DNA from 2 places in the Thalassobacillus sp. B23F22_16 genome. Region 2 is predicted to be linked to the other one. Evidence: predicted binding sites of a transcription regulator. Region 2 holds the regulator's gene; the other holds the start of a gene.
The links. The regulator Rex, encoded in region 2, represses fermentation and respiration genes when NADH is low (regulators of the CRP and FNR family bind a similar motif). The targets are predictions, from matches to a motif close to TTGTGAAATATTTCACAA.

Region 1: a site for Rex is predicted at 13,128-13,145, ahead of ACGTNI_RS16165 (hemerythrin domain-containing protein). Genes of this name have one in related genera too.

Annotation. Positions count from the first base shown of each region.
Region 1 covers NZ_JBIEKD010000024.1:13,874-30,306, reverse strand. The annotation lists gene ACGTNI_RS16220 (YeeE/YedE family protein) at 1-593, shown strand, start outside; gene ACGTNI_RS16215 (IS1182 family transposase) at 1,377-2,831, opposite strand; gene ACGTNI_RS16210 (MFS transporter) at 3,149-4,318, opposite strand; gene ACGTNI_RS16205 (secondary thiamine-phosphate synthase enzyme YjbQ) at 4,497-4,898, opposite strand; gene ACGTNI_RS16200 (hypothetical protein) at 4,954-5,136, opposite strand; gene desB (Delta(10) desaturase DesB) at 5,429-6,487, shown strand; gene dsdA (D-serine ammonia-lyase) at 6,611-7,927, opposite strand; gene ACGTNI_RS16185 (DEAD/DEAH box helicase) at 7,943-9,103, opposite strand; gene mnmH (tRNA 2-selenouridine(34) synthase MnmH) at 9,232-10,296, shown strand; gene ACGTNI_RS16175 (STAS domain-containing protein) at 10,495-11,331, opposite strand; gene ACGTNI_RS16170 (alpha/beta hydrolase) at 11,566-12,510, shown strand; gene ACGTNI_RS16165 (hemerythrin domain-containing protein) at 12,533-13,066, opposite strand; gene ACGTNI_RS16160 (transposase) at 13,379-13,687, shown strand; gene ACGTNI_RS16155 (IS3 family transposase) at 13,645-14,595, shown strand; gene ACGTNI_RS16150 (deoxyribonuclease IV) at 14,874-15,713, opposite strand; gene ACGTNI_RS16145 (potassium/proton antiporter) at 15,781-16,433, opposite strand, start outside.
Region 2 covers NZ_JBIEKD010000035.1:9,670-26,102, reverse strand. The annotation lists gene tsaD (tRNA (adenosine(37)-N6)-threonylcarbamoyltransferase complex transferase subunit TsaD) at 1-609, shown strand, start outside; gene ACGTNI_RS18545 (twin-arginine translocase TatA/TatE family subunit) at 960-1,142, opposite strand; gene ACGTNI_RS18540 (molecular chaperone TorD family protein) at 1,160-1,753, opposite strand; gene ACGTNI_RS18535 (molybdopterin-dependent oxidoreductase) at 1,768-4,869, opposite strand; gene nrfD (NrfD/PsrC family molybdoenzyme membrane anchor subunit) at 4,872-6,146, opposite strand; gene dsrO (sulfate reduction electron transfer complex DsrMKJOP subunit DsrO) at 6,159-7,070, opposite strand; gene ACGTNI_RS18520 (NAD(P)H-dependent flavin oxidoreductase) at 7,244-8,305, opposite strand; gene ACGTNI_RS18515 (sensor histidine kinase) at 8,318-9,709, opposite strand; gene ACGTNI_RS18510 (response regulator) at 9,709-10,398, opposite strand; gene ACGTNI_RS18505 (ABC-F family ATP-binding cassette domain-containing protein) at 10,579-12,513, opposite strand; gene moaC (cyclic pyranopterin monophosphate synthase MoaC) at 12,678-13,172, shown strand; gene ACGTNI_RS18495 (redox-sensing transcriptional repressor Rex) at 13,178-13,837, shown strand; gene ACGTNI_RS18490 (MDR family MFS transporter) at 14,025-15,443, shown strand; gene ACGTNI_RS18485 (GNAT family N-acetyltransferase) at 15,483-16,019, opposite strand; gene ACGTNI_RS18480 (YdiK family protein) at 16,077-16,277, opposite strand; gene ACGTNI_RS18475 (CPBP family glutamic-type intramembrane protease) at 16,274-16,433, opposite strand, start outside.

The sequences.
Region 1 (16,433 bases), on a different contig from region 2:
CCGTAAAATACGCGCAGAAAAAGAATCCACCTAGCATGAAGCCACTGCCAACTACAAACGGTTGGAAAAAACTATGGCGCGGTGCATGGCCGCTCATGACTGCCGGAATAGTACTGGCACTGTTGAATGGACTGACACTTATGGTCAAAGGAAGCCCGTGGGGCATAACTTCTGCATTTGCACTTTGGGGGTCTAAATTCGTTTCTCTGTTCGGTGTCGATGTCGCAAGCTGGGGCTACTGGCAAGGGAATACCGAAGCACTTCAGACGACAGTACTTGCTGACGCAACCAGTGTCATGAACTTCGGCATCCTGTTTGGCGCTTTCATCGCTGCAGCTGCCCAGGGCAACTTTAAGCCGGGTAAAATCAAACCGGGCATCGCAGCTTCCTCCATCATCGGTGGATTGATGATGGGCTACGGAGCACGCCTTGCTTTCGGCTGTAACATCGGCGCATACTTCAGCGGTATCGCATCCTTCAGCCTCCACGGATGGGTGTGGATGATCATGGCTTTGGCAGGAAGCTACCTTGCCCTCTTCATCCGTCCGATATTTGGCTTGAAAAACCCAAACCCGAAAGATTCCATGTGCTAGCTCTCGGTGATCGCGCGAAATTTAAAAATGTAGCGCGAACAAAAAAAAGCGTTGCAATTCCACCTGGGATTGCAACGCTTTTTCTATAGACTCTGTTAATCACCTTGCTGCTGTTTTTCCTAACAGGCTTATTCAGCAATAGCCCGAAAAGTCGAAGACTTGATTTCGAGATGTTTGACTGCATAACGGTCCGGTGGGGAACGACTCCCTTTCCGCGGACATGCGCTGAAGCCTCCTCGAGCTGACGCTCTGCGGGGTCTCATCTGTCATGCTCATCCCGCAGGAGTCTCGCCGTTCCCCACCGGACCTTGCTATAGGAAGGTCTCGAAATCGCACTTTTAGAAACCGTCCATGATAATAGAGAAAAGACTTGGTCCCCTTTACATTATTTATAAATGCTTCGAGATGAAGGTTTTAGTTATACACCTTTTGTAGGGTCCGTTTATTAGTAAACTGGCTGGATGGGCAGGGAAACGTCGAGACTCCCGCGGGAGAAGGGGCTAGGCGAGATCCCGCAGGGTTTTTGCCCGAGGAAGCTCGCCAGGTCCCCCGCAGGAAAGCGAGTCGTTTCACAGCCCATCCCTTACCTTTCGGTAACGGACCCAACTATCTTAAGACTGAGTCTTCAGCAAAAGGGAGCTTTACTGTAACATCCCCACGGAGTTTACTGAGGCCACTGAAGAACTGAAGGGCTATGAAAAGTAGAATTTTAAAAAAGCGGTCTGTGTGGAATTGATTTCCATACAGACCGCTTTTCGTCTAATTTCAAGAGGTTTGTGCCCTCTATTCCTTTATTAGCTTAACGATTCGTTTCACATTAGCCGTGAAAATCGCCATCGCACCTTGCATGCGCATGCCTTCGCGACCCGAAGATGAGGCGATCTCATATCCGTGTCTATGCTTCAATTCGCTATTCTTCGCTTCAATCTTATATCTTTCCTTCGCCCTTTCTTTGAAGCTATCGCTGTTTTGAAAGGTGAGTTGATCCATATGTTCTTCTGATTTTAGGCTGACCGAATAACTTTTGGTTTTGGCCCCAGGTTTATAACATCCTTCCTGAAGGGGACACCGTTTACACTTTTCGACATCAAAATAGTGGGTTTCTACCTGATTTTTTGCTTGACCCTTCTTGCCCTGACGGGCTTTTCGAAAAGCCATATGACCAGCCGGACAGACATACAAGCCAGCGTCTTTATTAAATTCAAATTCTTCTTCTTTCTTACGATATCCATGAGAAACCGAAGGGTTCAACTTGGAAATGAGTTCGATCTCATTTTCTTTGGCATAGTTGATATTTTCCTTTGCCGAATAAGCTGTATCTCCAATGACTTCCTCCACTTCTAACCCAGCTCCTCGGCTTTTCTTCACTAACGCAGGTAACTGCTTTCCGTCCGTTTTTTCTCCGGTAGTCACTGTGGCCGCCGTAATGATGCGTTCCTGAGACATGCCGAGATGCGTTTTATATCCAAAGAAAGCAGAGTCAGCTGATTTATGTCCCAAACGGGCATCAGGATCTTGAGATTCCTGCAATTCCAGTTGGTCATCTGTAATCGTCTCTTTCAGTAAGTTCAGAGGTTCTTTGATTTTGGGGATAAAGACGAGTTTTGGTTCTTTTTCAATGACTTCGACAAGACGTTCCGAATAGTCCAGCTCAGCTTCAAGCGTATCTTCGGTTGGTTTCTCAGGAAACTTTTTCTTCATCGATTCATCGACGGAATAAATCATTTTACGGACGTTCTTGGAACGGGTACGCAATACTTCTTGAGGGGATGTTTGATTGTATCGAGCTCTGGTGTGCGTGGCATCAAGGATGAGAGACTTCGATTGAATCACGCCTTTCTCAAGAGCGACCTCCACGGTTTTTCCAATCAGGAGATCTAAAAGGTTTGTGTCTTTAAGACGTTTACGACGAAAGTAAGCTAATAAGCTGGGATCAATGACCTCATCTTCTGGTGCCATTTCAAGGAAATATTTGAAGGACATGTCGACCTGAGCTCGTTCCACGAGATCCACATCAGACAACGTATAGATGGTTTTCAGGAGGAGGTATTTAAACATACGAATGGGATGAACAGCGTTCCGTCCATTGTCATGACAGTATTTATCCTTCAGTTCGTCATAAACGAAGGAAAAATCTATAAGCTCATTGATTTCCCGAAGAAGGTGGTCCTTAGGGACCACCATATCGTAGAGTCCTTCGTACTGGCTTAAATTCATGGATAATTGACGGTCTAGCATCGAATCCCTCACTTTTATGTATTACTTTCATTGTACAAGAAAAAAGAGTGACTTTCTTTTATAAATCAAAGAAAATCACTCTTTTTCGTTATTCCTCTGTTGATTCCACGATGAGCGTTCGGTGGTGACGCCTGCGGGAACAGCGCGAGTCGAAGATCAACTTGGTCAAGTGATCTTCTTGACCAAGTTAGCTGAGGCCGTGCCCGCGGCAAGCATCCACCGACAAGCGATTCGTGAGAATCAACAACAAACGTTGACATTCCCTTTAGGTTATAAAGGACTTTTTCAGTGGCCTCGAGTTTACTAGATCTTTTTTGTTAAATCGTTTGCTTTGATTTTTCCTTATTCATAAACAAGGAAGTAACAAACATGACGAGCAAGAATCCAATGATCAGGCTGAAGCCGCCGGCATTACCGAATGCTTCTGAGACAGCACCGACCAACAAGCCGGCAAGTCCGCCGCCGATTCCTGATGCTACATAGATCAGACCAAGTGCGGTACCAGGGTTTTTCGAAATGGAAGTACCGAACGCGGTCGCCGTCGGGAACAACGTCGAGAAGAATAAACCGGCACCGGCAAACAAGTATGGCAATTGCTCGGCAAATAGGAAACTGATGCCGACCATTACGACAGAACCAAGGGAGAACATAATCAATATTTTTCGCTCATTGATATGGTTGGATAGATAGGCAACTGCCAGACGGCCTGCCATGAAAAAGATCGAGAATACCGAAAGTATGGTTGCTGTCATTCCTTCTTTTTCAGCCTCGGACATGCCGCCAAGATCGAGACTCTTCAAATAAGATGGGAAGAAGTTCATGAATGATACTTCTGCTGATACTTCGAGCATAAGGAATACCATTAAAAACACCATTTGAGCATCTTTTAACATAGGGATAAATGCTTTCAAATTGATTTTCTCCACTTTTCCTTCCGGGAAATTCACAGATGTGATATAGATAATGACCCCGATATGAAGAGCTGCGATAGCAATGTAGAATACTCTCCAGTCAGCGAACTGGAACAGGAAATTTAAAATTTGCGGGAATAATACCATTCCAAGTCCGTAAATCCCCATCGCCAGGTTGAACATCTGGTTCTGTTTTTTCGGATAAGCGGCTGGGACGATGGCATTACCTGCAACCCCAAGCGCACCCAGGCCGAAACCGACCAGCATATAGAAACCTAAGAAGAATGTAATATTTGGTGCCAGTCCGGTACCGAGAAAACCAGACCCCATCAATACGGCTGCAATCGTCATCATGATCCGCAAGCCGTTTTTATCGGTCAGGTAACCAAAAATCAAACTGGCCAGGGTGAAGCCCAGCTGAAATATGAATACGACGAAACCGAATTCGCCCATATCGAGGCCGATGTCCTGTTCGACCTGATCTAGAACGATACCTTTCGTGTTGGTGACACCACCAGAAATAAATTGCGTGAATAACAATATCATTAAGGCGTGTATGCTTTTTCCTTTACTCATGTTTTAACCTCCAGGATGTATGTCTTTTTCTGTTAGTCCATGCTTACCACGCCTTATTTTCTTTAAAACGTTTCAGATAATTCCGCCTTTCAGCCGTTTCATTTCTCCATTTTTATGTATGCCTTTCCATTCCTGATTTGGAGCAAAAAAGAACCAGCACCATTTACTGGTCCTGGTTTTAATCTGGAATAATTTTCACGAGAAACTTCCGGTTACGAGGGCCGTCGAACTCACAGAAATAAACCCCTTGCCACGTTCCTAACTGCAGCTTCCCGTCTTTGATAATTAATGTCTGGGCATGACCAACTGTACTGGTTTTTAAATGGGATGCCGTGTTTCCTTCCGCATGGCGGTCTTTAGGGTGATCCCATGGATACACCTCATCCAGTCGCATCAGCATATCCGTCTTTACATCGGGGTCGGCATTTTCATTGACAGTAATCCCGGCCGTCGTGTGCAGGGAAGAAACGACGACGATGCCTTCCTCCACCCTTTTTTCTTTCAGGAACGATTCGATTTCACTGGTAATATCCAGCATTTGGTCACGTCGATCGGTTTTCACATCGAACTGTTTCAACATTTTCATCACCTCTCCCTCATCCTATACCAAGGAGAGTGGTGGCTTCAAACCTCCCCTATAAAGGGATACCGTATTTTGCGGCAAGACGGTGGCGAAACGCTTTGACATCATGTCGAAGCTTGCGGATCTCCTCCAGGGTCGCTGCTTTTTCCAGCCGGGCTCTGATGCTCCAATAAATCGCCAGTTCCTCATTGGTCAGCCGGATGCTTTTATGGGGGAAGTGAACGAGTTCTCCCACACTTATCACTCCTCTGCTCCACGTAAAATGGTTGTTATTAATGATTTTATGAAAGGACGAACTGGATATGTTCAATATCCTGACAGGAATCTAAGAGTAAATTTTTCAAACGTCACTCATCTACCATTATCTATTCGCTATGACAAGGTGGATACCCTTTTTATGGAATAATTTTTCAATTTATACTACATATTAATACCAGGTAATAATTACTCATTGACTAGAGGAATATGCCTTGATACGATGAGAAGCAATAAAATATTATCTTTCCTTCTATGAAAGGAGTCTGAATATGCACGACCTTCATTCGTTCAGCTGGTATGCCAAACAAATCAAACCGCACTTGCCTAAAGGAGTGTTCAAGCCAGTTCCCACCCGTTTATTTGGAGGATTGGCATATGTGATTGTGACGATAGCGGCATTCCTGACCATTGGTCTATTCGAATTGCATCCGCTTCTCAACCTTACCCTTTCCGTGATTATCGGGTTCAGCTTTGCCGGACTAGGATTTCTCGGACATGAAATTCTCCATGGCACGGTTGTCCGGAAACCGTGGCTCCGTGATTTACTGGGCGCGATCGCTTTCTTCCCGTTAAGCACCGGACCGAAGCTATGGAGAAAATGGCACAACATGATTCACCATGTCCATACCCAGCATGAGGAAAAAGATCCCGACGCCTGGCCGACATTAGAAAAGATTTCAAAAATGAAAATCTTCCACTGGGTCTATCGGCTGCCGCTATTTGTCCGTGCGACATTCGCGTTCGCATCCCTGGCCGTACAATTTTCGGCCCATTCATTGAAAATGTTCTTTACCTATGTCAAAGAATTCAAACCGAAGAAGCAGCCGGTGGTATGGCTTCAGGTCGTCTTGCCGTGGGGTTTCTGGATCAGTCTGTTATTTGTCATGGGCTTTACCAACTGGCTGTTTGCCTTTTTCATCCCATTATTGATTGCCAACCTGATTGTAATGGGGTATATTTCCACGAATCACAGGCTTAACCCGATTACCCCGATCAATGATCCACTGGCAAACAGTTTGACGGTAACGGTTCCCAAGTGGGTGGATGTACTTCACTTTAACTTTTCTTATCATACAGAGCACCACTTGTTCCCGGGGATGAACCCGAAGTATTATCCGCTCGTTAAAGAGCAGATTAAAAAATTCTGGCCGGAACGTTACCATGAGATGCCACTTGGAGAAGCATTGCTCGCATTATGGAAGACACCGCGCGTCTACTATAAAGACAATAAGCTCGCCGATCCCAAATACGGCAAGCTGTACCGGTCACTTGGCAGCGGACTTGACCCGAAAAATATTAAATTCCGGCGTCTGAAATTAAGAAAATAACAAAAGGCTGACCCAATTAAGTCGTTAATAGACTTATGGGCCAGCCTTTTTAATCGGCGGGCACTTCCAGTATTTGGAGGACCCGGGGTGTTGCCCTCCAAAAACTGGTAAAAGCCATTCTTGCTATAGGATGGCTTTTCCTTTGTTGATCATCGCTTCTCGATCTTTTTCGGGTACCAGATTTCCGCCTGTCGACCAGACAAGATGGGTCGCCTGATCAAGATTTTCGAACAGCCGTTTGCCGGTCACCTGGGCTGGTCCATACATACCGGCGAGGGCGGATGGTTCCAGGAACAGTTTTTCGCTGGAGTAAAGGTGGTACAGCATTTTAAACAGCTCCCGGTCCTCCACCGTATAAATACCGGCAATCAGCTGTTGTAAAATGGGAGCGACGAACCCGGATGGACGACCGACAGCAAGACCATCTGCTTCTGTAATATTATCAATGCCAAAATCCTGAACGGAAATCTTGTGGTGAAGACCGGTCAGCAGACCCAGTAACATTGATGGCGCATGGGTAGGCTCGGCGAACAGACAGTGAACATGCTCCCCGTAAACCTCCTTCAAGCCGTACGCGACACCGCCCGGTCCTCCGCCGACCCCGCATGGAAGATAGACGATCAGCGGATGGGCGGCATCGATCGTCACGCCTTCCTCTTTCAGTTGACGCGCGACTTCTTTGGCAGCGACTGTATAGCCGAGGAAAAGGTTCTTGGAATCTTCATCATCAACGAAATAACAGTTCTCATCGTTACGGCACATCTCCCTGCCCTTTTCCACCGCCACACTAAAATCGGCAGGGTGCTCGACGACCATCACACCATAACTTCGAAGTAAATCTTTTTTCCATTGTTTCGCGTCCTGTGACATATGAACCGTGACCTGGAACCCGATTTTTGCGCTGATGATCCCGATGCTGAGACCAAGATTCCCGGTCGATCCTACCGCGATGGAATAGTTGGAGTAAAAGCTTTTGAACGGCTCTCCATACAGCTTGCTATAGTCATCGGACTTTGCGAGCATACCATGGTCGATCGCCAGCTGTTCGGCATACTGGAGGATTTCGTAAAATCCTCCGCGGGCTTTGATCGAACCTGCTATCGGCAGTTCATGGTCGCATTTCAGCCACAAATCACCTGTAATAGTAACACCCTCAGCAGCCTCGAGTTTCTTTTTCATTCCCGCTATCTCCCGGAGGGGGGAAACAATTCCTTCCGAAGGCAGGTCTACCTCCGGAAATGCTTTTTTCAAAAAAGGTAAAAAGCGCTCGAACAAGGCAGCCGCTTCATCCAGCTCTTCCCTCGACACCACATCCCCAAGAGCGTGTGGCCGATAATCCGGATTTTCCCAGAAAACTTCTTCTGTTGCCACGATCTCTTTCAGCAGCGGATACTCCGCCTGCCATTCAGCCATCGTTTTTCCAGCGATTTCCTCTGTCATATACGACTCTCCTTATTACTTTCGGGCATCTATTAATTCACCGTGATACATCTGCTTTTCTGTAATATCGATGTTGAGTTCTTTACTGATTTTGACGATCTTTTTGATATCGTCTCCGGTTACGAGTGAAATAACGTTGCCATCTACTGGGGATCCAACTCGTCCTGTTCGGCCGGCACGATGGACATACTGGCTCGTTTCATCAGGAAGATCGTAATTGATGACGTACTTCAGCGACGGAATGTCAAGGCCGCGAGCCGCCACATCGGTCGCCAATAGTAGCGCTAACTTCTCTTCCCGGAAAGCTTTCAGTGTCTTTACCCGGTCTTCTTTTTTCGAATCGCCGTGGATGACACCAATCGACAGCCCTTTAAAACGTAATTTTTCAGCCAGCACATTCAGGTTACCGATATCTCTCACAAAAACGAGCCCCCTAAACGCTTCAATTACGGTCAGACGCTTCAGCGTGTCTACCTTTTTCCGGGCATCGGTAATAAGGTACCCATGGTCGACGTCCGGCTTTTCGGATTCTGTCCCGACCCGGACAATCTCCGGATCCTTCATCAGGCGCTGCGCTTCCAGCTCACTCACCTTTGGCAATGTTGCCGAAAATAGCAGCAGCTGACGGTCTGCCAGCGTACTTTTAATAATATCTTCGAGCGTCCCTTTATGCTCGGGAGCCAGCAGCTGATCGCCTTCATCAAGCACGAGCGTCTTTACTTCATGCATTTTCAGTTTCTTCTTTTTAATCAGCTCGTGGACGCGGCCTGGTGTTCCGATAATGATACGCGGATGCTTTTTCAGCTTGTCCAACTGTCGCTTAATGTTGGCGCCCCCAATAAGCGTGGCACTCGAAATACCGCTTCCGGCACTCCATACTTGCATTTCTTCATGGATTTGCATGACGAGCTCTCGTGAAGAGGCCAGAATGACAGCCTGGGTATCTTTCTTCTCGGGATCGATTTTCTGCAGGACGGGGAAAAGATACGCAAGCGTCTTCCCGCTTCCTGTCGGTGCCTCAGCGAGCACGTCTTTCCCCTCTAAAATCGGCGGAATCGCCTGTTTTTGAATTTCGGTCGGTTTCTGGAATTTGGAGTTCTCCCATGCCTGCTGCAGGAATGGGGCTAGTGTGTCTAGTAGAGGCCAGGTGCTGGCCGAATTCTCATGATTTGCCATAGGTTGATATCCTTTCTTGAACAGATACTTTCTTCCTATATTCTAACCTAAGTTACCGCGAAAGGAAAAATGTAAGCCGGGCATGTTATACTGACAATACACACTCAGGTATAAAGCAGGTGAAATCGATGAAGAAAGTGACGATAGCGGAAGCTTTAGAGATGGACTGTCCCGTCCTTGATGTCCGGACACCGAAAGAGTATGCAGAATTCCATATCCCCGGTGCCATCAACATGCCGATTTTCTCTAATGAAGAGCGTGTCACGGTTGGAACTACATACAAGCAGGTTGGGAAAGAAGCAGCCAAAGACCTCGGTATTTCACTCGTGTCACCGAAGCTCCCGGATTTTTACCAGCAGGCAAAAAAGATTTCTGGCAGAAAGCCACTGATCATTTATTGCTGGCGTGGCGGCATGCGGAGCCGGACACTGGCGACAATATTCGAATTGATGGGGTTGAAATGCTATCAGCTGGAAGGCGGCATCCGTTCGTTCCGCAAAAAGGTCGTGGCAGACCTGGAAGCGACAGCGCGTCTGAATCGGACTTTCATTGTATTGGAAGGATTGACGGGTACGAAGAAAACAGAAATTCTGGAACGCCTGTCTGATAAGCGGTACCCGGTCATTGACCTGGAAGGGCTTGCTGCCCATCGCGGTTCTGTGTTTGGTCGTGTCGATTTGCCAGACCGCAGTCAAAAGGATTTTGATGTCCGGTTGTGGCAGCGAATCCAGGAAATTGGCGAAACCGACTACTATATCATTGAATCAGAAAGCAAACGCCTCGGTAACATTGAGGTTCCCGCTTTTATTATAGAAGGTAAACAAACCGGCCCGCGTATCCAGGTTCATACGTCCGTCCCTATCCGTGTCGATACGATTCTATCCACGTACCAGCCGGACAAGCACCATGAAGCGATTGAGGCTGCCTGGGAAGTGATTGAAAAAAGAACCCCGCCAGAGACTCAACGTATCATAACTGAGGCACTGGAGGAGCGTGATTACCGGACTGTCGTCGAGCAGCTGCTCCTTCATTATTATGATCCGAAATATAAACATGCAGAGAAAAATAATGACGGCTCCATCCGCCACGTATTTTTTGAAACCCTGGAAGAGGCCGAACAACTTGTGACGGCGCATGTCGACGAGCTGACGCAAACCATCGCGGAAAAGAAGTCGGCTATGCATAATAAGTGAGTTTTCGGTGTGTATGGGAGACAAGTGTCATCGATACGAGACATTGAATTGGTATAAGAGACAATTTTGCAAATAAGAGAGCCAATGTCGGAATTATAATAGATAAAAACGAAAATAAAAGAGAATTTTTCATGGGTTATGAGACAAATCCTCCATATAAGAGAAAAATAGACATGCCAGCATTGGGCGTGTCTATTTTTATTTGAGTCCGAATCCGATATAGTCCAATGCACGATGAAGGCTGGAAAATGATAAGGTGTCTTCAAAGTCTACTCCAAGCTGCACCATCGTTTGGGCAATTTCAGGACGAACACCGCTCATTTTCACTTCAACGCCGATCAGTTTTAACCCACGGATTACCTTGAAAATCTGGTGAGCCACCATCGTATCGATGACGGGTACACCGGATACGTCAATGATGAAATAATCGTAATCGTTTATTGAGCTTTCTGATAATGCATGGTCCATCAATAACTGGGCCCGTTGGGTGTCTACCGCACCAACTAAGGGCAGAACAGCGACGCTCTCCGTAATCTCGATGATTGGTACCGAGAGTTCGTTGATTTCCGTCTGTGTAGCGTACATTTTCTGGTTGTATTTTTTCATATAGGAAACACAGATGATTTCTACGACTTGATCGACAACCAAATCGAAGGAAGACACCAAATCATAGAAGTCACGGAGAGATAACGATTCTTGTTCCCCAGTGTCCCGAATGATTTCCCCGATCATATTCCGGTAATAGCGTATTTCTTCTATCGCTAAATCCAGCGGCATTTGAATGTTGACGAGAAAATCAGATACTTTATCTCCCCATTCCTTCACCTTCTTATCGCTCTCTTCCAGATCCCGTACAATGGTTTCGGCATATAATTCAATCAGGTCTCCCCGCCATCGCACCAGGTTATCTGCGTTGTTCGCTATGTTGCCCTGGTAATCTTCTTTGTGTAAGCGGAGATTCTCCCGCAATTGGCTCTTCTGGCTTTTAACTTTTTCACTGATTAATTCTCTCACTTCATTTTGTCTATCTATCACTATCTCGTCCCTTTCTTATGTGGTAAATGGCACAATTAGTGTTACTATAACATAGCAAAGTTCGATTAACTAGCGGTATATGATTTGTCAGGAACAACCATGGAAGTCAGATGGTAATTAAGACCAGATATTGTTAATTATCCAGGGGTGTCCGGACTGATGGTAATTCATGTTTCTAGAAAAACATACGTGGTGATACTAATGAAAAAACAAAGGAACAAGGGGAAAATAGTAATGAAAAATATCAAAGCTGTACTGGAACGGTTATCAGGTTGGAATGACACGTTCGATTTCAGCAAACCAGTAGAAATAAACCAGGATGTAGCTGCTTACTTAAATTATTATGGTTTGAATACTTCCGGTGTAGATTTTCATTTTGGTAAGGTGGAAACGAACGGGACGAAGAAGCTCGTCCAGATGTTCGCGCCAAAACAATCAAAAGGAACGGTATTCTTGCTGCATGGCTATTTGGATCACGTCGGCCATCTCAAGCATATCATCCGATTTTTGAATGAATTGGGCTATACTGTAATCAGCTATGACCTGGAAGGACACGGGCTTTCTGAGGGGGAATCACCCTCCGTGGAACGATTTTCGGATTATGTCCAATCCCTCGAACAGCTGCTTTCCCTGGCAAAAAAAGAAAGGAGCGGTCCCTTCTATGTGATCGGTCATAGCACCGGGGGTGCAATCGCAATCGATTATGTGCTGAACAATCATGACCACATCTTTGACAAAGTTATACTGGCCGCTCCGCTCGTTCATTCTGAGCATTGGTACGGGACGGTAATTGGCTATTATTTAGCAAAAATCATCCCATTCCTACAGGAAGTAAAACGTAATTTCCGTGTCAATTCTTCTGACGAGCATTATTTGAAATTACGGAAAATCGATCCCCTGCAAAGCCGGGCGATTCCGCTGGACTGGGTCGGTGCCATGCTCGATTGGAACAGGAAGCTGAAAAGTTACCCTGTGACGAACACGCCGACGTTCGTTCTTCAGGGCAATCAGGACAGGACCGTAGCCTGGCGTTATAATATGAAGTTTTTGCAAAAGAAGTTTCGTCGGCTGACCATGGTCCAGATCGATCACGCCCAGCATGCGCTTTTCAATGAATCAGAACAAGTCAGGTCGCTGGTTTTCTCCTTTATTCGTAAGTTTTTGCAGCAGGAAAAATGACACGGCTGGTGATTTAGCCGTGTCATTTTATTATGGAAATCTGGTAGGCCTCCGCCAATTTTTCCTTATCTTCGTCTGTTAGCACATTTTCCGCCATCGGGAATAGTACATTTTCTTCTTTATTGAAATGAGAAAATAGTGTTGTGCACCCTTCGAGGACGTGGAGGTTCAAACGCGCAGGATCCTCGATTTCGGATACATTTTCTGTCCCATTCAGAAAAGACTCAAAGCTCTCTTTTGCCAGATCATGCTCATATTCCATGACGACAAGCGGACCGGTACTGGTACCAATATACTTGCCCATCATCGGAAATAAGACGCCTTCCTCTTTTTCCGAATGGGGAATGAGCTGTTCCATAAAGGATACGACCTCTTCCCGGAGCGCAAGCAATTGGGTGATCTGCTCTTCTGTGGTTTCTTTTGTTTGTGCTGCTGCGAGCTGCAATTGTTTCATCAATTCCTCAAGCTTTGGGTGTTCATCCTTCAAGTGCTGTAAGGCTGCACAAAGTTGTGTTGCTCCGCTGTCTACTTTCATTCCGGCACATTCATGACTCATCATCGGCCACTCCTTTTTCTATCAAATGTACCTCTATCCTAGCGGAATGTGCCTCAAATGTATGTGAGGCACATCACACTCCCATTCCACCTATTACTCAAGTATGTTATATCTCTTCCTGGTGGGTGTGTCTCTCTATTTTCAAATGTATCTCTCTTATTCGCGAAATTGTCTCTGTTATTCCCGAAATTTGCTCTCTTAAGCCTGTTCCTGTCTCTCATCAGATGGGTATTTGGAACTAGTATAGAAAGTGGACACAGGTAGTGAGCCATGTTTTAATCGACCCAAAGCTTAAATTAAGGACGTGTTCACTTGACTAAAAAAATGAAGAGTTACAGTTCGGAATTTAAAGAGTATGTAGCTAAAATGATTGTCCTAGACGGGCATAAAATGACTGATATTTGCCACAAGCTCAATTTACCTTACGGTACCGTTAAGCGGTGGGTAGGGAGCTATCGTGACAAGCAGAAGAACGCAGAAAAAGAGGAACAAAACCAGCTATTAACGGCTTCTGAGTACAAAGAGATGTATGAAAAAGAACGGCAAGAGAAGCTTGAAGCTCAGGAGGAAGCCGAAATATTAAAAAAGGCAATGCACATCTTCACGCAAGAAAAAGAGTAAAGTTCGAGTTCATTTATGAACATCGTACAGAACACACCGTATCGAAGATGTGCGAAGTTCTTGGTGTGTCTACATCAGGCTATTATGCTTACCTCCACAGGTTAGAGCAGCCAGAAACAGAGCGGGAAGCATTCAATCGTTATTTAGATGAGCGAATTCTATTTCACTATCACGATAATCATGGGTGTTACGGCAGCCCTCGTATTCATAAAAAAATCCGGGATGAGGATGGACTATCGGTTTCCGTGAAGAAAGTGACTAACCGTATGAGAGAGTTAGAACTGTATGCAGTGCCACCAAAGAAATTTGTAGCGACTACCGATTCGAAACATGCCAATCAAACTTTTCCTAACCATTTGAAACGAGAGTTTCAACCAGAAGCTCCAAACAAGGTCTGGGCTACAGATATTACCTATATTCATACTGGTGAAGGATTCTTGTATCTAAATCCTGTCATGGACCTATATTCTCGCCGTATCATCAGTTTTCGGATTGATGACCATATGGAACAATCGCTATCTCTACATGCCTTAGAAGAAGCTATCTCCCTTCGGGAGCCAGAAGCAGGATGGATCCACCATTCGGATCAAGGATCCCAATACTGTTCCAGGGCATATGTTAAAACCCTTGAAGAAGCCCAAGCCACTATCAGCATGAGCCGGAAAGGCACACCCTATGATAACGCCTGTGTCGAGAGCTTCTTTGCCTCTTTTAAAAAGGAGTACCTGTATAAATACGTATTCCCTACAAAAGCTGAAGCTATTTTAGCTGTTCAATTTTATATTAAATTTTATAACCAGAAGCGTATGCATTCCTTCTTGGATGATAAGAGCCCTATCGAAAAAGAAAAGGCCTATTATTCGAGCCAAAGTCAGAAGCTCGCTTCAGCACACATTCCCTCTGCATAAAGGGTAGGATCGGTTTTGGTATCCTTCCCTTTATGCGGAGGCATCCAAGTGTTTCGGAAGAAGACACGCGGAAGAAAAAAATGGCCCGATGAGTGATCTATTTTTGTCCACTTTATTGACAGAATTCCATATTAGCTCTAATATGGCTGCTTTTTCTCATTTTAAAAAACTTGGCTTATTGCCAAGTCTTTACGGCGAAAGCCTTAGTGTTTCTTATAACTTTCTTAAAGTGTAAAAAAAGAAGCGTCAGGCTTCAGCCTCACGCTTTTTTTCTTCTATTAACTTGATCCCCATTTTTCCTGCAGCTGACGGATTTCTTTTTCATGTGTCGGGGTATCTTTAGGGGTCTCCAAAATAAACGGGATGTCAGCAAGCTGTGGGGTGGCGATCAATTGTCCGAACTGCTCTTCCGTTATGTAGCCGCTCCCGAATATATTGGCATGGCGGTCTTTCCCGGATCCGGTCTCATATTTGGAGTTATTGAAGTGGATGGCTTCCAGATGATTAAAATAACCGAGCTCGTTCCCTTTTGCCAAAACAGCTTCCCAGTTGTTCCCATCCCATAATCCGCTCGCGAAGGCATGACAAGTATCCAGGCAAAAACCGATTTTCTCAGGCGCCTCGCATAACTCGCGCACCCGGCTCAACTCTTCTAACGTCGTCCCCATTGATCCTGGCTTTCCCGCGTTGTTTTCCAGGAGAATTTTACAGCTTCCCTCCCATTCGGAAAGCACTTCATTGAGAACACCGATCATCAGCTGGTAGCTGACAAGGGGATCACCATCCTCAACCTGCTTCCCAAAATGGACGACCACGCCGATCGAACCGCAGGCGTTGGTAATTTCAAGATCATTCAGCAAGGACGCCACCACCGCTTCCCGCTTACGGTCATCTGCAGGAGTCAGGCTGGTAGGGTAAGGCGTGTGAGCGATAGACACAAGACCATGCTGCTCACTAAACTCCTTGCAAAGGCTGGCGTCGTCTCGGTTAAATTCTTTGACTGACAGGCTGCGCGGGTTCTTGGGGAAATATTGAAAAGCAGCCGCATTCATGGCGGCTGCCTGTTTGGCTGCTCCTAAATAACCTTCCCGGATGGAAACATGGCTGCCGAATTTCATGAGAAATCCCCTTTCGCAGAAACACAATTTTCTTTTAGTGTTCCCAGGCGAGCGGAATGTTTACATTTTATTCGAAGGCACTTCGTTCTACTCGTTGTTCCAGTACTTTTTTTAGTTGTTCTTTATATTTAGCTTCTACAAGGATATAAAGAAAATCGCCGGCTTTGATTTCTGTCTCACCATATGGGGTGATCACCTGATTATCCCGGATGATAGCACTAATATTCGCCCGGTTTGGGAACTCAACGTCACGAAGCTTTTGCCCTACAACCGCTGATTGGGGACTTACCTGGTACTGAATCATTTCGGCTGAGGCTTTCCCCATGGAAATCAGCTCGATCGAATGGTGCGGCACATCTTTTTTTGGTCCAACAAGATTCAGCTTCTTTGCTACGAGAGAAATGGTCGATCCCTGGACTAGAGCAGAAGTCAGTACAATGAAAAACACAACATTAAACATGACCTGGCTGTTTTCAACACCATTGACAATCGGAAATGTTGCGAGCACAATTGGGACTGCCCCACGAAGACCTGCCCAGGAAATAAATAATTTTTCTTTTACGGAATAACCCATTTTTATAAGAGATAAAAACACTGCTATAGGACGGGCCACCAGAATCAATAAGGCAGATAACAATAAGCCATTAAGCATGATTGCTGAAGTGAATACCTGACCAGGGAAAACAAGCAGGCCAAGGATGATAAACATTAGGATCTGCG
Region 2 (16,433 bases):
TTGATTCTAATGAAAGAACATGGTTCTTTTGAAGTAATTGGAGAGACCAGGGATGATGCTGCTGGGGAGGCTTATGATAAAGTAGCCAGGACGTTGAAACTGCCTTATCCTGGTGGTCCACATATCGATAAGCTTGCCCAAGAGGGAGACGAAACGATTGATTTCCCACGAGCCTGGCTCGAAGAGGGCTCTTATGACTTCAGCTTCAGTGGATTGAAATCCGCAGTTATCAACAAGCTGCACAACGCGAAACAAAAAGGTGACATTTTGGAAGACAAAAATGTAGCAGCAAGCTTCCAGGCGAGTGTAGTTGACGTGTTATCCACAAAAACGTATCAGGCTGCCAAGGAGTATCAGGTGAAGCAGGTGATTGTAGCCGGAGGAGTAGCTGCTAATCAGGGGCTGCGTAAGGCTTTGGCAGACAAGTTCGAAGGGGAAGAGATCGAATTGTTGATTCCTCCATTAAAACTGTGCACAGATAATGCGGCAATGATTGCAGCGGCAGGGACTGCTGCGTATCAACAGGGCCATCGCGCCGGGTGGGATTTAAACGCCAATCCATCGTTAAGTCTGGAACGTTATGCGAACAGATCTATAAAACAAAGGTAAAACTCCCTAAAGCAGGGAGTTTTTTTAATTTGTAAGTTATTCAATAAGCTAAGGGCCAAGTTTTTTTGCAATAACCATGTGTATAAGTTATTGGGGGAAAGTAAGGTGTTATACACAGATGCATAAATATACTGTGGATAATCATTCGCAAACACTTTATTCCTAAGTGTTCATATTATCTGTGGAAAAAGTGGATAAATGTGAATCCTCTTGTGGATAATGTGTATAAACCTGTGCAAAAGTAATAAAATAGCTGTTCAACTGTGAATAACTATGTGGATGCTGTTAGCTATTCGATTCATTGGATGCATAAAAGAAGGACTGTCTCAGCAACAGTCCTTCTTGCTTAGTTATTGTTCTTTTTTCTGGTCATTACTCGGATCGTCACTCACAAGTTCATTGGTCGCCTTTTTGAATTCTTTTAATGTGCTGCCGAACGCTTTCCCGATTTCAGGCAATTTGGATGGGCCAAAGATAATCAATGCGATTACTAATACTAAGATCAAACCAGGGATTCCGATATTAGATAACATGCGGATCAACTCCTCTATTATTTATGGGTATCAAATAACTCTTTCATTGTATCCAGGTAGTACGGGATAAAAACACTGAAAAATGGATCTTCCAGTTTTCTTTTGCTATGTCTGGCGACTTTTTTCAGCCCTTGCTTCATATGAGACTGATACATATCGAGTTGGGCATTCCGTAACTGTCTGGCCAGTTCGGTATTTCCTTCCTGTTCCGCCTTAATCTCTTCTGTTGCTGCCGCCGACAGAAAGGCAGTCAGGCTGCCGATATGGTCCGGAAATTCTCCCTTTTCAATTGGATAGTAAAAACCCATTTCTTCAAACTTACCAATCAGGCAAAGAAGATCCTGACGGGAGCGGTCGATCGCTTCCTCTGTCTTTTCCGTGTAACTGGACACGTAAGGAGGAATGAAGTAGACGCCTGGGATAGAAAAGTAATTTTCATACCAGAGTTCGAAGTCTTCCCGATTATAATACGGATGGAAAGGGAATGATTCTTTCAGTTCATCGGGCAGTTGATTCAATACCTTTTCATAATGATCCCATTCGCCGAACCAGATGTGGGTAAATAACTGCGTCAACAATAATTGACCGTTACGTTCTTCAATCGTAAGCATGTCAATTTCCTCCTTTAAGCTTTCTTAATATCTACAAACATATCCAATTGACCAGGGGAGCCCCCAATTTCATCATACATCACGCCATGCTTCATGCTGTCATCCACATATGTCAATTTGTTGACGATAAATCCATCTCCACGTGATCCTGGGAATCCTGCTTCTTCATGCATCGGCTTGTTGAACTCAAATGGGGTGTGGTTGTAACCCGGAAGTTCTTTTTCCTTTTTGCCGTCAATATACTGGCTGTTCACCCCGTAACCTGTCTGTCCCATGTTATAGGCAGAACCGACGACTCCTGGAGCAATACCACCTGTGACGGTGACCGTGCCTTTCAGCTTGATCGTACCATTGTCAATCGTCACGGTATCGCCGCTTTTCAATCCTCGCTTGTTGGCATCAACCGGGTTGATCCAAATATAGTTGTCGGAGCGTACTTCTCTCAGCCAGGCACTGCTTACGTTGCGGTAGGTACCTAAATTCCTGGATTTCCAGTTAATGAATTGCAATGGTTTTGGCTGGTCGACGGGCTTACGATCAAAGGTTTTGATCGGCTGGTAATATGGCATGCCTTCAAAGTGTTCCCCGTTAAATGTATTCTTGTGAGCGGCCACCCCTTCATCGTAAAAGTCAGCCTGACCGCCGTGCTGGTACTTGATATGGTTGCCATTATACTCGCTTCCTGCTTCTTCAAACCGTCCGCCACGATTCAGCACATAGACGACTTTCGCCCATTCTTCCGGTTTGACCGCCTGTTTCCATCTGTTCTCATCAAAGTATTTTCCTAACCCTTTCTTACGGGCGCTTGTGAAAATGTTCAATTCCCGCTGAGAAGCGTCCGGTACTGGTTTTTCATCAAAAGCGATGTTGGCGACCCGTTTGATATAAAAATCTTCTTCCCTATGCAGGGAGCTGCCATCAGGGAATGCCTTGTCTCCGAAACCGGGAAGTTCCATCCGTTTGCCCAGTTCAATGACGCTGTTTTCAAACGAGCGGACTTCCGGGAACACTCTTGTAACCGGCTGGTAGACACCTGTGAACTTAGTGGTGATGTTCGGGTAGATGGATTCTCTGCCCCAGCGCTCTAAATAGGTCGTATCTGGAAGAATGAAATCAGCATACTTCGATGAATCCCCGATTTGGACATCCGATGCTACATACAATGGAAGCACCTTCGGATCCTTAAGCGCCTCTTCCTGTACTTGCCCATTAGGAGAGGACAGAACAGGGGACATCCGGTGGGTAAACAAGGCTTTAATAGGATATGGGTATCCATCTAAAGCACTTGGCAACACCTCTGCGACCGTCTGACCGCTGAGCGGGAACCACGGCCGTTTGGCAGGGTATCCGTCTTTTTCAAACAGTGTCGAGTCTTCATATTTGGACTGATAGCGGCCTGTTGGTATTCCCCATGCCTTTTTGCCATCGGGGACAGTCATCAAATCGTAGCGTCCTGTGAATTCTTGATAGGAGGCGCCGGTAGTAATGTTACCGCCTTTCCAGTCATAGCTTCCGATTAAATGATTCAGCATAACGATTGCACGCTGGTTATAATAGCCATTTTCATGCATCGCAGGGCCTCTGTAAGCCATAATAGCTGCACGCTTCCCGTAGGAAGTGAATGTTTTGGCTAATTTGATGATTTGCTGCTTTTCAATCGTAGTAATTTCTGCGTACACATCAAGTGATTTTTCCATGACTCGTTCTTTATAAAGCTGGAATGTCGATTTCAGCTCTAGACCTTTGATTTTTGTATCTACTTCCAGCTCACCTTCCATCGCTTTGTCATGAGGGACGGGTTTGCCGTTTTCGATGACGACGAATTGGTCTTCTGATCCGATGCCAAGGTCGCTTGCGCGGAGCTTCGGCCGTTTTGGATCACTGAGGTTTACAAGATGGGTTGCATCACTCCATGTCGGTTCCTCATCCATTTCAGCAGCTTTTTTATTCGGGTTGGTCAAATACGATTCATCGTATTGCTTATTTTCAATAATCCAGCGGCCGATAGCCAGGGCCAGTGCACCGTCGGTTCCTGGTTTGACAGGAAGCCACATATCCGCTTTTTCGGCGGTTTTACTGAGGCGTGGATCAACAACCGCCATTTTCATGCCATTTTCGATCGCATTTGTAATTTTAGGAGCGAGCCAGGTCGGTCCTTTGTTGGCGACCATTGGGTTCGTGCCCCATACGAGTAAGAACAATGTATTTTCTACATCCGCATACTGTCGTTTTTTCTTCTTTTCACTGGCAGAGTAGGAGCGGACATTGCCGGTAACCGAGCTGATACCGCAGACACCGCCATGGTGATAATAGTTCTTGCTGCCAAGACTTTGCAGGATGAAACGCTCCATGAAGTCGCGCCGGTCGCCGACCATAAAGGTAACCTGGTTGACTTTCGAGCCAAAGTCGGGATGTTTGGTATCAATCAATACATCGCGATACTTGTTATCGAATGCTTCGAAGTCCATCTTTTCTTCTTTCACTTTTTCCCAATCACTCATGACTTCTTCTTCCGGAACATAAGCAGAAAGTTCTTTGAGACCAGGAGTCTTCAGGTCGCTGCTGCCGTTGATGATTTCTTCATAAGCCTGTTCCCAGCTGATCGTTTTCCATTTGCCGTTGCCGCGTGGACCAACACGTTTCAATGGCTTCTTGACCCGATAAGCATCATAGGCAGTCTGGATGCCTGCCTGCCCCTTCAAGCAGGTACGGCCGCCACGGAAGCCTCGGCCTTCTCTTTTAACATCTCCTGTACCCCGGACAGCATCATCGAGAGAAGTATCATACGCGATTGCTCCGTAAGGTACCATGTTGATTGGGCTATACTGGTTTCCTGCAATTTTACGTATGATGGAGCTGTATGGGCCGTTCTTATTGCCGCTTGTCACGTAAGCTTTGATGGTACAGAAACTGTTACATTGCTCGCAGGTGGTAAAGATGACGTCTTCTGCGCCATAATCCTGATAATCACTGCCGTAGCCATGTCCTTCATCTCCCCACACGCCGCTGGCCACTTGTTTGACGGGACCAATGAAGGCAGGTCCGACAACCGCAACGGCACTAAAGGCTCCTAATGCTTTTAAAAAACTTCTCCGTTTCATTGGTTTATTATCCATGATCAGCCCTCCGATTTCTCCGGTGATTGAATTTCTTCAATCGGCAAAAGTTGTTCTCCGAACGTATAAATTAACAATCCCATTGCTGCTATTCCGATGCTTACCATCCATTCATTGAAGGTAGGGAAGTAGTCACCGGCAGGGAACCCTTCGAACAATGGGACAATTTGTGCAGGTACGACGATGTTGAAGCGTACACCGATGATTCCGATGACGATGAGGATGGCGGCAGTCAGCAAGGCGTTGACGTTTTTACTCGTTTTCTTATAGAAGACTAAAAATATGGGAATAGCCGCTCCAAGGAACATTTGCACTCCCCAGAAGGACCAGCTGTAGGCGCTGCCCATCATCGTGCCGAGCCCTTCGAGATGGTGATGTTCCAATCCATAAACACCGACGAGATATTCATAGAACTGGAGACCAAGGTCGATGAATAGAAACGCGACCATCATCTTCGCAAGGGAAACGACCATGCCGTGGTCGATTTTTTGTCTGGTTGCTTTTTTCTTAATGATGTACATGGCAAGTAACAGGGCGGTCCCTGAGACCATAGCCGAGACGACGAAGATGACAGGGAAGAGACCGGTGTTCCATGATGGACGTGCCTGCACGACGGCAAAAATGGTACCAGTACCGCCATGGACACCTAAAATCGCAAGTGGTATCCCGATGGTTCCGAGAATCTTCATCCACTTATGGTCGCGTTTTTTTGTACTTTCATTAATGGTGCTGTTTTTGAATGTGAGCCACTTGGCGATTTTTCCTTTTAAAGAAGGTGTTCCAGCTAACCGAACGAGATCTTCCCGCATGGCAATATATAATTCTGTCGTGAGCAGGGCGATGTAGACGAGATAAAAGTGGACCTCCCATGCCAGCGGACTGGTAACATTCCAATAAATGATGGCGTTCAACATCCGTTCCGGCCTGCCGAGGTCCATCAATACAAAGGTCAAAGCGACAATCATACAGACAATGGCAGTAAATAGGGCCATCCTTCCGATCCGCTCATATTCCATCATGCCGAATACATAGATCAAGGTAGACAATAGGAAGGACCCTGCACTCAAGCCGACAAAAAAGATATAAAAGGCAATCCAGGCTCCCCAGGGGGTGATCGATGATAAATTGGTGACCGGAAGCCCCTGGACGAGACGCTCAACGATGAAATAACCGCCAGCGAAGAACAATAATAATAAAAATCCTATCCATAGCTTAAAACGTTTGCTTTGTTTTTCTTTGACTTTAACCTTCGGCGCAGCTACTGCAGTAGTTGCCATAGGTTCCACCTCCTATTTTAGATAGATGACATTCGGTCCGTTGCCTAGATCACTCTTCAAGCGGAAGGCGCGTGGACTTTTAGATAGCTTGGATACGGTGCTGTTCGGGTCGTTCAAATCTCCGAAGAATCTGGCATCGCCGACACAAGTTTCTACACAAGCCGGCTCTTCGCCACGTTCCAGACGGTGCAGACAGAAGTTGCACTTCCTTACGGTGCCGATCGGTGTTTTGCCTGGCTTTCTTTCCCCGCGTTCAATCCCATATTCAGGACTGGTAACATCGTTATAGCCAAGCATTTCATCTTCGTAGCTTTCACCGAAATCAAACGATCTCGCACCGTAAGGACAGGCAACGATACAATAACGACAGCCGATACAGCGGTCATTATCAATGGTTACGATGCCATTATCCAGTTTGAATGTCGCCCTGGTCGGGCAGACTTGCACGCAGGAAGGCTTTTCGCACTGCATACATGGGCGCGGTAAATTCACTTTGGCGACATTCGGAAAATCACCGATTTCCTGTTCCAGGACCACATTGTAGGAGATCCCGGGTGGAGTACGATTTTCCGCCTTACAGGAAACCGTACATGTATCACATCCAACACATTTCCGTAAATCGATGACCATGCCCCATTTGACGCCGTCTGTCGCCGTACTGTCATCATCGGCACCAGAAGCAAAGTCCTGTCCTACTTCCTCCCCGAACTCCCGCATCAATTTGGAATGGTATTTTTTATGGAAGTCTTTGATATTCAACTTGCCGTTGATTACCTTTCTGGCATCATCCGCCATATTGAAACTCAGCTTTGTATCGAAGGGAGATGCCTCCATCTCTTTCTCTACATCTGGCAACGCTGTATCAAGCAAGTTGTTCCAGTCTTTTTCTGTCATGTTTTTACTTCCAAGCATGTTACTAAGCATTGATTTCACCTCTCATCCTTGTCGTTAACTTTATTGTAGAGAGAGGGTGGGAGACTCAACTGTGACAAATGTCACGAAAAATGACGTCTTCATATCTTCTTTATAAGTTAGCCACGAAGTAGTCAAAAATGGACACAAAAAAACTGCCATGAAAATTTCATGACAGTTTCCCCTTATTCACATAGTCCTTTTATTTCGTTGACCATGCGTTCGATTATTTGACCCGCAGGGACTTCACGGCTGAGGGAGGCGTTCTGACCTGCCCAGAGGGACATGTAGTCGGGTTTGTTTTGTTCAGCTGCTGCCTTTCGCAATGTTTTGGTTAACGTGTTCATGATGGGATAAGGCGGCAATTGATGCTCATGCTGGCGCAAATGGCGGATGAAGGCATTTTCAATTCCTCGTGCTGGTTTTCCACTGAACGAGCGGGTGAGCACCGTATCATCGCCGTCGCTTTCGAGAATTGCTTGTTTATGAAGCGGTTTTGCGCCACTTTCTGGTGATGTCAGGAAAGCGGTACCCATTTGCACTCCCTGAGCGCCAAGCTTAGTCGCAGCGACAAAGCCACGCGCGTCCATAATACCACCGGCAGCGATGACTGGAATAGATACGCGGGCTGCCATTCTTTGAACAAGGGACATGATACCGACCGCTCCCTGCTCAAAGGAAGCAGCGAATGTTCCACGATGACCGCCGGCTTCACTGCCCTGTGCAACGACAAGATCAATTCCGGCATCTTCATTGATGATTGCTTCTTTGACTGTAGTCGCTGTACCGATCAGGCGAATCTGATGGTTTTTTAAACGGCTGACCACTGTTTGTGATGGCACGCCAAAAGTAAAACTGCAAACGGGAACTTTTTCTTCTACAATGACGTCCAGTTGCTTTTGGAAAGTAGAGGAGGAATGCGATACCTCCTCGGTCGGTTCTATTTGTAATTCCTCATGAAAAGGCTGCAACAAGTCATTGGCGAACGAGATATCTGCTTCAGATCCTGTGCTTTCTTCCGGTACGAACACGTTGACACCGAACGGCTTATCTGTCCGCTTTTTTGTCTCCCGGATAGCTGTCTGTAATTCCTTTGGAGTCATATAACCGGCTCCGATTGTTCCTAACCCTCCGGCATTAGATACTGCGGCGACCAGTTCCGGCGTAGTGACGCCCCCTGCCATGCCTGCTTGTATGATAGGAACCTCAATAGTAAGCAGGGAGGTCACTTCATTGAGCTGCCACATCCAATCATCCTCCTACTTAGTGGAAGTTTTTTTAGGAAGCTGTACGATCATTTTTGTACCTTTTCCTTCTGTGCTTTGGGCATTTATTTGACCATGATGGGCCTGAACGAGTGCTTTCACGATTGCCAGGCCGATTCCAGCTCCTCCTGTTTTGCGGGCCCGTGATTTTTCTGCACGGTAGAAGCGGTCGAATATATGCGGTAAGTCTTCCGCAGCGATGCCGATTCCATCGTCGGTTACCGTAATAAAGACATTTTCTGCCGTTTCATTTGCCTGAATCCGGATTGTTCCTTTTTCCGGAGTATAACGGATAGCGTTTGATACAAGGTTCAACATGATTTGCCAGACCCTGTCTTTATCGCCTTCAAAATAAATCGGTTCCTCCGGGAGGGTCAAATCGAGCTGAAGATCTTTTTGTTTGGCCGCGACATAGAAGTGCTCTTTGATATGGGTGAGTGTTTGGTTCGTATTCACTTCTTCCACATTCAAATGGATATCAGGGTTTTCTGCTTCCATCAGTTCCTCGAGGTCATTGACCATTCGTACCAGTCGCATCAGCTCTTTATGGCTGTTTGCCAGGCGTTCCTGGGTCGGTTGCCAGATGCCATCCTGAAAGGCTTCGATTTGTGTTTTTAAAATTGTAATGGGCGTGCGGAGTTCGTGAGCGATATCCGCTGTGAATTGTTTTCGCAGCATCTGCTGGCTATTCAGACGTTCCGCGAGCTGGTTATAGGCATCCGCTACCTGCTGGATTTCGTCTGTCAGTTTACTGTTCGTAACACGTACGGTCGTATCATTGTTGCTTAACGCCTGGACTGCATCCTTTACCCGGCGCAAACCTGAAGTCAGCTGGTTACTGAATAAAAAGCTGAGCCCGATCGATAACCCGAAAATTCCAAGGGCGGAGACAGCAATGTATTTATCGATTTTAGCCTGGAACTGAAATTCACCTTTCTCATAGCCACGATGATAATTGACTTCCATCGTGCCGATGTTTTCGCCGTCATAAGTCAGTTCCCGCGTCTCCTGAGTGTAATCCATATCTTTATAATTCGGTGCTTCCCCATGCTGATCCTCTTTCATTTTGGCTATTTCCTTTACGAGGTCTGTAGAATCAAGCACCAGACTCCCGCTGCTGTCATAGATTCGATAAAATAAGCTTTCTGTCATCGCCTGATAGGGAAGCATCGCATCAATACTGTCTCCTGTTATCTTACCATCACGTTGGTGTTCCTTTTGAAGGAATGTGACGACCCGGTCCACTTCTGCTTCTCGTTTATCATCCAGGTAATCACTGAAACAGTCTTCAAAAGCATATTTAAAAGCTCCGCTGATAAAAACAACACCAATCAAAGAAATAGCAATGAAGGCAATCAAGGTTCTGGCACGCAGTGTTCGGAACATCAGCTTTCCCCTCCAAATCGATATCCTGTACCAAAAACGGTCAGGATGTACTTGGGATGTTTCGTATCCTCTTCAATTTTCTTCCGGATGTTTTTGATATGGACGTCTATATTTCTTTCATAACCCTCAAAATAGCCAGCGTCCTGGATGGTTTTCAATAGCTCCGCCCGGGTAAATGCATAGCCTGGCCGGTTGGCCATTTGGGTAATCAATTGAAATTCAATCGGGGTCAGTGAAACGGACTCATCATTAACATAAACAAGCTTTTTAGCCGGGAAGATCGTCAGCTCCCCGTTATTGAATGATAAAGAATCTTCCATATAGAGATAGCCTGTTCTTTTTAAAATCGATTTCATCCGCACGATCACTTCGCGGGGGCTGAATGGTTTGACGATATAATCATCCGCTCCGATTTCAATCCCATTGATGCGATCATTCTCCTGTCCTTTTGCCGTCAGCATCATGATTGGCACATCCGATGTTTTTCGAATCTGCTGGCAAACACTTTCGCCACTAAGGTCCGGCAGCATCAGATCGAGGATGACGAAGTGAGGGTGGACACTATGAAACATTTGCAATGCTTCTTCGCCGTTTTCGGCCAAATAGACATCATAATTTTCTTTTTTTATATAAGCTTCTAAGACTTCGAGAATCATAGGTTCATCATCGACAATAAGCACCTTCAACATTTCCAACACTCCTGTTCTAGTACATACCTCTAGCTTACCATAGGAGGTATAAGGAAATGGGTACTAAATTATGAAAGATTTTTAGTATTTTACGTTTATACAACGGGTAGAAATGATAAGTTTCCATCGGTTTCCCCTAAGTAAAAAAGCTTTGCTGATTCTGTGATCAGCAAAGCTCTATTATTCTTCGGTATGAAGTTCTTCCCATTCTTCCATTAAATGCTCCAGCTTGTTGCTCAGTTGTTCGTTCTCTGAAGTTAATTCCAGTGATTTTTCATGATCCTGGTAAATATCCGGATCACATAAGAGTTCATCGTTGGTTTCGATGGCTGCTTCGATTTCTGCAATTTCTGTTTCGATTTCATCGATGCGCCGCTGGCGTTTACGGGCTTCCCGTTTCTGGGCTTTATCCTGATGGAAGCTCGTCTTCGTGTCTGGTGTGGTGCTGGTTTCCTGCTGGCGATCCTGGCTTTCCAGCTGCTCCAGTTCATATTCTTCCTGTTTTTTCCCTATATAATAGTCGTAATCACCGAGGAACATACGAGACTCCCCAGGTTTCATTTCAAAAATCTGTGTCGCGATTTTATTAATGAAATAACGGTCGTGGGAAACGAAAATAATCGTGCCTGGGAAGTCTACCAGTGCCGCTTCTAATACTTCTTTGCTGTCGAGATCCAGGTGGTTGGTCGGCTCATCGAGAATCAACAGGTTCGCTTCCTGCATCATCAACTTAGCCAGGGACAGACGGGCTTTTTCGCCGCCGCTTAAAGACGAAACAGGCTTCAGCACATCTTCGCCGCTAAACAGGAAGTTTCCGAGAATGGTACGGATGTCTTTTTCGTTTTTCATCGGATAATCATCCCATAACTCATTGAGCACAGTTTTTGTAGAATGGAGCTTTGTCTGTTCCTGGTCATAATAACCGACCTGGACATTGGTTCCGATTTGAATCGTTCCCTGGCTGGCTTTCAAGTCGCCGATGATGGTCTTGAGCAGGGTGGTTTTGCCGACTCCGTTCGGACCGACAAGCGCGATACTGTCACCGCGGTTAACATCCAGGTGGACGTTTTCGAACACGTTCGTTTCACTATCCGGATAACGGAAAGCAAGATCACGAAGGCGGAGGACGTCATTACCGCTTTGTCTGGAAACTTGGAAAGAGAACTTCGCCGATTGATTGTCATCTTTCGGTTTATCGACACGATCCATTTTTTCGAGCTGCTTTCTTCTGCTTTGTGCCCGCTTGCTGGTTGTAGCCCGGACGATGTTTTTCTGGATGAATTCCTCCATCCGTTTAATTTCTGCCTGCTGCTTTTCGTACTGCTTCATTTCCAGCTCGAAATCGGCTTCTTTCTTTTTCAAATAATCACTATAGTTTCCGTGATATTTCTTGGAAGATTGAAAGGCGATTTCATACACGGTCTTCACGATTTTATCGAGGAAGTACCGATCGTGGGATACGATGACGACTGCACCCTGATAGCCCTGAAGGTAATTTTCCAGCCAACTGAGCGTATCAATGTCCAGATGGTTGGTCGGCTCGTCCAGAATCAGGACATCCGGTTTGGAAAGCAACAGTTTCCCAAGCGAGAGCCGCGTTTTTTGACCGCCACTCAACGTATTGATCGGGGTAGCCAGATCGAAATCATGGAAGTTAAGACCGTTCAGTACGGCTTTTATATCGGCTTCATAATGATAGCCGCCTTCCATTTTGAATGTTTCCTGCTTACTGTCGTATTCCTTCAATAGTTGCTGGTATTCTTTTTCGTTTGCCATCAGGTCGGGGTCCGCCATCCGGCTTTCCATGGAACGAAGCTCGCTTTCTAGTTTCTTCAGATGGCTGAAGACTTTCTCCATCTCATCCCAAATCGTACGGTCGGATTCAAGTCCGGTATTCTGGGCCAGGTAGCCAATGGAAACGTCCTTTGGCTGAAACTTTTCCCCGCCATCATGAGCCATCTCTCCCGCCATGATTTTTAGCAGGGTGGACTTACCTGCGCCGTTACGACCGACAATGGCAATCCGGTCATTCGTTTGTACTTCTATTTTAATATTCGATAGAATGAGTTCAGCACCGAATCGTTTTTCAATCTGGTTCATCTGCATCAGAATCATGTTTGTTCACCTCAATGAGTCAAGTGTATCTTACATCAAAGCTGGCAGGCAAGAAGCATGATGGCAGATTGTGAAAAACTTAACGACTATCTTTTGCATTTTTGGTAAAATACAAGTAATGTAAATACACATAATAGAATTTCTGCTTCAAGGGAGGCTTTACTTTGACAGAGTTCACTCATTTCAATGAGCAGGGAAGGGCACGAATGGTCGATATCTCGGAAAAGGATGTCACCACGCGAACAGCGACTGCTGTATCCAGTGTCCAGGTAAACCATGAAATATATAAGAAGATCACCAATAAAGAAATCTCCAAAGGTGACGTGCTGTCGGTTGCTCAGGTTGCCGGAATCATGGCAGCTAAAAAGACACCCGACTGGATACCGATGTGCCACCCATTACAGCTGAAGGGTGTCGACGTCAATTTCGAATGGAAGCAAGAAGGGGAAGATACCTACCATTTGATGATTGATGCTTCAGTCAAAACGAAGGGAAGCACCGGTGTAGAAATGGAAGCGCTCACGGCAGCTTCAGCGACTGCGCTTACCGTTTATGATATGTGCAAAGCCGTTGATAAAGGAATGGTCATAGGACCTACCTATTTGATGGAGAAAACAGGCGGGAAAAGCGGGGACTTCTATAGAGAAAGCAAGGAGTGAAAGATATGGATATCGAGCAACATAAAATACCACAAGCGACAGCGAAGCGGCTGCCATTATATTTTCGATTCATCAATAATCTGCACAGCCAGGGGAAACAGCGTGTATCCTCCAAAGAGCTCAGTGATGCGGTCAAAGTTGATTCTGCTACCATCCGCCGCGACTTTTCTTATTTTGGAGCCCTTGGTAAAAAAGGTTATGGCTATAACGTTGAATACTTGCTTTCCTTTTTCCGAAAAACGCTTGATCAGGATGAAATCACAAAAGTTGCCTTGATTGGTGTCGGTAATCTAGGTACCGCGTTTTTACATTATAATTTCATGAAGAACAATAATACTAAAATTGAGTACGCATTCGACTCTAATGCGGATAAAGTAGGAACAGAAATCGGCGGAGTGCCTGTGAAGCATATCGATGAACTCGAAGATATGGTAAAAGGCGATATCACTGCAGCGATACTTACCGTTCCGTCTGCAGCAGCCCAGGGTATTACGGACCGGCTTGTCCACTCTGGTGTTTCCGGGATTTTGAATTTCACACCAGCAAGAATCACGGTGCCGGAACATATCCGGGTCCACCATATCGATTTGTCGATCGAACTTCAAGCGCTGGTGTATTTCCTGAAACACTATCCGCTTGAAGCGGGCGAGGAACAAGAAGAATAAAAGGATGACCACCACGGTCGTCCTTTTTTGGTTACACAGGAGTTTTACCGTTTTCCTTTGGTTTCAAGTTTAGATATTACACGGAAGGTGTATATCATGGAAGGCAAGATGAGAGAAGTGGCTGGGTTACTATGGTATAGTAGATGATAGTTCGTGTTTCGAAATAAATTAACTGGAGGGGAGCTGTATGGGCAAGTTGCCATCAAAATGGCTGGTTGTCGTTTCCGTTTTATTTGGAACTTTCACGGTCATATTGAATAACAGCATGCTGAATCCGACGCTTCCCCGATTCATGGAAATTTTTGATGCTAATGCGGTAGATGTCGGCTGGATGCTGACAATTTTTATGGTTTCCATGGGGATGACAATGCCTCTTACGGGGTATTTTGGAGACCGGTTCGGCAAGAAGAAAGTATATTTGATTGGCCTCAGTGTCTTCATTATCGGGTCGATTGCCGGTTCGCTCGCTCCGTCGTTAGGCATGATTATCGTCGCCCAGGCAATTCAGGGGATGGCAGGCGGTCTAATGATGCCGATAGCGATGGCACTGATTTTCAATGCTTTTCCTAGGGATGAACGGGGGCTGGCTGTCGGTATCTACGGAATCTCTGTCATGGTCGCTCCAGCCATCGGTCCGACGATCGGCGGGGTTATCATCGAGTTCTTCGCCTGGCAGTGGCTGTTTTTATTCAACATACCGTTCGGCTTGCTTGGCATATTGTTATCGAGCAAGTATTTGAAACCGACCGAGACAAAGCCGGATCTGAAATTCGATGCAGGCGGCTTTGTGATCGTCACTACGGGGATTGGTGCCATCCTTTATGCACTTGGAAGAGGGAGGACGCTGGAATTACTGCTGTCTCCTGTGAGTATGGTACTAATCATCGGAGGTATCCTGGCGTTAGTGGCTTTCGTTTTTTATGAAAACCGCCAGGAACAGCCGTTATTGAACCTATCTGTATTCAAGGTGCCAACGTATTCGGTATCGATTCTTGTTACATCAGCGGCCTCGATCGGTCTTTTCTCCGGTATTTTCTTATTGCCATTATTGATTCAGAATGTCTATGGGTTAGGGGAGATCAAAACAGGCCTTCTGTTTCTGCCGGCTGCAGCGGCCAGTGGATTATTCATGTCGATTGGTGGAAGGCTGCTTGATAAAAAAGGGCCGAAGTTCGTCGTTCCTCCCGGCCTTGCCATCATGGCAGTAGCAACCCTGGGGTTAAGTTTTCTGAGCCTTGATACGCCATATTGGTGGATATTAGTATTGAATACGATCCGAGGTCTTGGAATGGGGATGGGGAACATGCCCGCCACGACATCCGGTATGAACGCAATCCCGGAACATCTCGTAGCACAGGGTTCTGCGATGAACAATATCTTACGGCAGATATCATCTTCGTTAGGGATCGTTTTCTTCTCCATTTATTATGAAGTAAGACGTGCAGCGATTGCGACCTCGCCCGATTTGGATATGCAGGCAGCAACCTTGCAGACACTTAATGAGGCTTTTCTCGTATCCGCAGTCATATTGATCATTGCGATTCCATTTTCTTTCATCTTAAAGGGTGTGGAAAGTGATAAAAAGGAAAGCCAGGAAAACAATTAACGCCTCGACTCAGCTTAAAGAGCTGAGCAGAGGCGTTTTTTACTTTATCCATTCATAGTCTAGCAGTCCATACAGGTGCATATCGAATGCTTGTCCGTCGCGAAGGAGGAATTCCCGGTGGGTGCCTTCTTTTTTGAAGCCGAGTTTTTCGTACATGGAGATGGCAGGCTGGTTATAGGAAAATACCGTCAACTGAAGACGGTGGAGGTTGCATTCATAAAAGGCGAAATCGATCAGTAATTGCATCGCCTCCATGCCGTAACCTTTTCCCTGATATTCTTCATCGCCGATGGCAATGCTGACCCAGCCGTTTCGATGAATCCATAAGATGCTTTCTAATTCCACATATCCGACAAATTCATTGCTTTCATTCCGAATCGAAAAGGTGTATTGGTTGTTAGACTCATTGGACTCTTGGAGCCATGACTCCAACTGGTCCATTGTTCTCGGGGCTGCTGGCAATGCGTCAAACAGGCGGGAGAAATTAGAGTTGTGATACCAGTCTGCTATCGCCTCGAGGTCTTCCTTGGTCACCTGTGTCAGTCTCACCTGTTTTCCTTGTAATAAAGTCTTCATCGTTATGTATCCCCCTTTAAACAAAAAGAAGCCTGTTAAAAAACAGGCCTCGTGTTGTTATTTCTTATTTGAATTTTTCAGCCTGATGTGCAGATTGAATAAACGGATTGAAACGGCAAAATCAAAAGTGGCCAGAATAGCCAGAAAGATCGTAATGAAATTCCAGATCGTATCATCGACACTTTGTGCCGCTATATAGGTGAAAACCAATCCCATTATAAAATAAAGGAAGGCCATGAATAGCGGTGATGTTCTCATAGTAAGAAGCCTCCAAAAATGGTTTGTAGCTGGTCAAATTGGTCCTGCATCCGTTTGAAATCCTCTTCCGACAGGCTGTATTGCCCAATGACCACAACGGTATTCATTGCCATATGGGCAATGATCGGGGTAATGATGCTTTTCGTTTTTACATAC